2 regions of the Streptomyces sp. NPDC045021 genome follow, and region 2 is predicted to be linked to the other one. Evidence: riboswitches for the same ligand, from Rfam matches in the RefSeq annotation. Region 2 holds a riboswitch; the other holds the start of a gene.
The links. Region 2 has a riboswitch for glycine ahead of gcvT (glycine cleavage system aminomethyltransferase GcvT). Riboswitches for the same ligand answer to the same signal wherever they lie in the genome.
Positions count from the first base shown of each region.

Region 1 (2,382 bases), on a different contig from region 2:
CCGTGCACGACCTCGACGCCGCCGGCCCGCAGGCCCTCGGCCAGGATGGCGGCGTAGCGGTGGGTGCGCCGGGCGATCTGGGCCAGCCCGTCCGGGCCGTGGTAGACCGCGTACATGCCCGCCATGACGGCGAGCAGCACCTGGGCGGTGCAGATGTTGCTGGTGGCCTTCTCGCGGCGGATGTGCTGCTCGCGGGTCTGCAGGGCGAGCCGGTACGCCTTGTTGCCGTCCGCGTCGACGGAGACACCGACGAGGCGGCCGGGCAGGCTGCGGGCGAACTTCTCGCGGACGGCCATGTAGCCGGCGTGCGGGCCGCCGAAGGCCATCGGGACACCGAAGCGCTGGGTGGTGCCCACCGCGATGTCCGCGCCGAGCTCACCGGGCGAGGTGAGCAGCGTCAGGGCGAGCAGGTCGGCGGAGACCGTGACGATCGCGCCCAGCTCGTGCGCCCGCTCGATGACCGGCTTGAGGTCGCGTACCGCGCCGGAGGCGCCGGGATACTGCAGGAGCACGCCGAAGACGCCGCGCTCGGCCACCTCGTCCGGAATGCCGTCGGTGAGGTCGGCGACCACGACCTCGACGCCGGTCGGCTCGGCGCGGGTCTCGATCACGGCGACGGTCTGCGGGAAGCAGTCCGCGTCGACCAGGAAGACGCCCTGCTTCACCTTGCCGACCCGGCGGGCCAGCGACATGGCCTCGGCGGCGGCGGTGCCCTCGTCCAGGAGCGAGGCTCCCGAGGTGGGCAGACCGGTGAGGTCGGCGACGACCGTCTGGAAGTTCAGCAGCGCCTCCAGCCGGCCCTGCGAGATCTCCGGCTGGTAGGGCGTGTACGCCGTGTACCAGGCCGGGTTCTCCATCACGTTGCGCAGAATGACCGGCGGGGTGAAGGTCCCGTAATAGCCCAGGCCGATCATCGGCGCCAGCACCTGGTTGTGGTCCGCGAGGTCACGCAGCTCGGCCAGTACCGCGGCCTCGGTGCGTCCCGCGGGCAGGTTCAGCGCCTCGAAGCTCTTGATGGTGTCCGGCACGGCGGCAGCCGTCAGCTCGTCCAAGGAGCCGTAACCGACGTGAGCCAGCATCTTGGCCTGGGCCCCGGCGTCGGGGCCGATGTGGCGCTGTTCGAACGGGATGCCGCTCTCGAGCTCGGAGAGTGGGATGCGGTGGGCATTCATCTGCGGAGGCCTCCTGGTCTGACACGACCTGCGAGGGGTGCCGCGGCGCGGGCACCCGAACGGCCTCCCCCTCTGTCATCACAACCTGAGAGCTTCACCGTGCTGCCTAAAGCACGACTTTCACCGTCGGTGAGGCCGGGTCCCGCGCATGAGTCATGCCCGAGGCCCGCCCTGCTTTCCAGAGTGACCTCATCCATGCGGTACCGGTTGCCTGAGAGATTCCGGGGAGGATTTGCTCCTTCGGCGCCCCCGACACGATCTCGGAGGACTCTCCCGCATGGGGTCTGCAGCCGCCATTCAGCCTACCAGCGGGGATGGGGGCGGATTCCTCGTGGATCCCTCGAGTCGACACCGCCCCCAATGTGGCCTTTGGTTGATCTAGCAGAGCAGCACCGATCTGTTGGAGGGACCGTGCAGACCGATATTGATCCCCGCAGCCTGATCGGCCGCCGGGCCCTGGACAGCGACGGGGCGAAGATCGGCACGGTCGACGAGGTGTACCTCGACGACGCGACCGGAGAGCCCGAGTGGGCCGCGGTACGCACCGGGCTGTTCAGCCGGGACGCGTTCGTGCCGCTCGAGCCGAGCGAGGTGGTGGACGGGGAGCTGCGGGTCCCCTTCCCCAAGGCCCTCATCAAGGACGCCCCCGACTTCGGAGTCGGCCGCCACCTCTCCCCCGAGCAGGAGATCCAGCTCTACCACCACTACGGCATGGACGTCCCGTCCACCTCGACCGAGGCCCCCGGCACCGGCGACCACGACTTCGGCCGGCTGGCCGGCGAGGACTGAGAAACCACCCGGAGCGGTCCGCGAACGCCCAGGTCAGGGGACCAGTGGCAGCGGTTCGGCCGCTTCCAGTTCCGGATCCTCCACCGCGAACGTCCGCACCCGGCCCGGTACGCGGTCCGTCGGCTTCTCGAAGCGCACGGTCACCCGTCCCACCCCGCTGCCCTGCACCCACCCGGCGCCGAATTCGGCGTGCCGTACGTCCTGCCCCGGCATCCACCGCACGGCGGCGCGTACCGGCTCCGCCGCGGGCGCCGGACGCCCTGCCGGATCCGCCTCCTCCCGCTCCGCGAGCTCCGCCGCGCGCACCGCGGCGGCCTCCGCCTCGAGCTCCGCCTCCAGCTCGGCCGCCTGGGCGAACAGATCCTCCTGCGTGAAGTCGGCCAGCCCGGTGACGCCCACCCCGAGCAGCCGGACGCCGTTG
Region 1 is NZ_JBWKIQ010000019.1:9,778-12,159, reverse strand. Features, by position in the region: gene gcvP (aminomethyl-transferring glycine dehydrogenase) at 1-1,172, opposite strand, end outside; glycine riboswitch at 1,361-1,458, opposite strand; gene AC07DC_RS37395 (PRC-barrel domain-containing protein) at 1,584-1,961, shown strand; gene AC07DC_RS37390 (DNA polymerase IV) at 1,995-2,382, opposite strand, start outside.
Region 1: another riboswitch for glycine. It lies ahead of gcvP (aminomethyl-transferring glycine dehydrogenase); the one in region 2 lies ahead of gcvT (glycine cleavage system aminomethyltransferase GcvT).

Region 2 (2,382 bases):
GGCGGAGAGCAGGTCCGAGGGCTCCTCCGTCGTCTTCACCTTGAACAGCCAGCCGCCCTCGAAGGGGGCCGAATTGACGAGGGAGGGATCATCGACGACGTCCTGGTTGACGTCCACGACCTCGCCGGTGACCGGGGAGTACAGGTCGCTGACCGACTTGGTCGACTCCAGTTCACCGCAGGTCTCGCCCGCCGTGACGACGGCTCCGACCTCCGGGAGCTGGACGAAGACGACGTCGCCGAGCGCGTCGGCGGCGTGTGAGGTGATGCCCACGGCGGACACTCCGGCCTCAGAGGCGGAGAGCCACTCGTGCTCCTTGCTGTAGCGCAGCTGCTGGGGGTTGCTCATAACGGAATTCTCCCGGATGTGAAGGTGTGCTCGCGCAGGGGTGGGCGGGTCGGTCAGCGCCGGCGCTTGTAGAAGGGCAGCGCAACCACCTTGTGCGGCTCTTGAGCGCCACGGATGTCGACGGCCACGCCCTCGGTGCCGGGCGCGGCGTGAGCGGCGTCGACGTAGGCGATGGCGATCGGCTGTCCGAGGGTCGGGGAGGGCGCACCGGAGGTGACCTCACCGATCACGGCGCCGCCGGCGGCGGTGACCGGGTAACCGGCGCGCGGTACGCGGCGGCCCTCGGCGACCAGCCCGACGAGCTTGCGCGGCGGCTGCTCCGCGGCCCGCTCGGCGGCGGCGGTCAGCGCCGTACGGCCGACGAAGTCGCCCGGCTTGTCGAACTTCACGACGCGGCCGAGACCGGCGTCGAACGGTGTGGTGGCGGTGGTCAGCTCGTGCCCGTAGAGCGGCATGCCGGCCTCCAGGCGCAGCGTGTCGCGGCAGGACAGGCCGCACGGGATGAGGCCGACGCCGGCACCCGCCTCGGTGATCGCCTTCCACAGCTCCTCGGCGTGCTCGGGGGCCACGAAGAGCTCGAAGCCGTCCTCGCCGGTGTAGCCGGTACGGGCGATCAGCGCGGGGACGCCCGCGACGGTGCCGGGCAGGCCCGCGTAGTACTTGAGCCCGTCCAGGTCGGCGTCGGTGAGGCCCTTCATGATGCCGGGGGACTCGGGGCCCTGGACGGCGATCAGCGCGTAGGCGTCGCGGTCGTCGCGGACCGTGGCGTCGAACGCCGCGGCGCGGTCGGTGACGGCGTCCAGGACGACCTGGGCGTTGCCGGCGTTCGCGACGACCATGTACTCGTCCTCGCCGAGGCGGTAGACGATCAGGTCGTCCACGATCCCGCCGTCCGCGGCGCAGATCATCGTGTAGCGGGCCCGGCCGACCGCGAGGGCCGAGATGTGGCCGACGAGCGCGTAGTCCAGCGCCTCGCCCGCCTGCGGGCCGGTGACGGTGATCTCGCCCATGTGCGAGAGGTCGAACAGGCCGGCGCGGGTGCGGACGGCGGTGTGCTCGTCGCGCTCGCTGGCGTACCGCAGCGGCATGTCCCAGCCGGCGAAGTCGGTCATCGTCGCGCCGAGCGCGCGATGCAGGGCGTCGAGCGCCGTACGGCGCGGGGCGTCGGTGGGCGGCTGGCTCATCAGTCGGGCTCCCGGTGCAGGCGTGGCGAGACTCTCATGGCAAAGGATGACGAAACCCCGAAGGAAGGGGCCTCCCCATCTGTCATCGGAACCTGAGAGGTTCACCGCGGCCCGGCGGGGCCCCGGCTTGCACCTTGGGTGGGACGGGCCGTGAACGGGCCCGACCGCTTTTCAGATGTGCCTCGCCCGCGCGGTGACTGTGCCTGAGAGATTCAAGGGAGGACTTGCTCCTTCGGCGCCCTGCTCATGATGGCAGGGACTCTCCCGCGCGGCCTCTAACGGCCAATATGCAAGTTGTGGCGCTCATCATTGCATGCGGTGGAAGCCACCGGGCCTCTGGGGAATCGCTTTGCTTGCCATTACCCTCTCTTTACCGACGTTGGCTGGGGGTACCTCCCAGCGGTGGCTGGGGAACGGCGGTCGCCGGCTTGGGGGCACCTCCCGGCGGTGGCTGGGGGAGGCGGAGGCTGTGCAGGGGGACGAGCGGGCGGCCGGGGCGACGCTGCGCTACCCGGCGGGGGACGTGCTGGTCGTGTCGGGGCTGCCGGGCAGCGGCAAGAGCACCCTGATGCGGCGCGCGGTCGACGAGCGGGACGGCGCGGACGGCGAGGTCCGCAGGATCGACTCGCAGGACGTCCGGCGGCACTGGGAGTCACTGATGCCGCCGCTGCTGCCGTACGCGGCGTACCGCCCGCTGGTGCGGCTCGTCCACTACGCGCGGCTGCGCCGGGCGCTGCGCACCGGAGCCAGCCTCGTCGTCCATGACTGCGGCTCGCTGGCCTGGGTCCGGCGCTGGCTGGCCCGGGACGCCCGCCGCCGCGGCCGGGGGCTGCACCTGCTGGTACTGGAC
Region 2 is NZ_JBWKIQ010000011.1:197,289-199,670, reverse strand. Features, by position in the region: gene gcvH (glycine cleavage system protein GcvH) at 1-348, opposite strand, end outside; gene gcvT (glycine cleavage system aminomethyltransferase GcvT) at 402-1,532, opposite strand; glycine riboswitch at 1,602-1,713, opposite strand; glycine riboswitch at 1,714-1,809, opposite strand; gene AC07DC_RS29840 (AAA family ATPase) at 2,002-2,382, shown strand, end outside.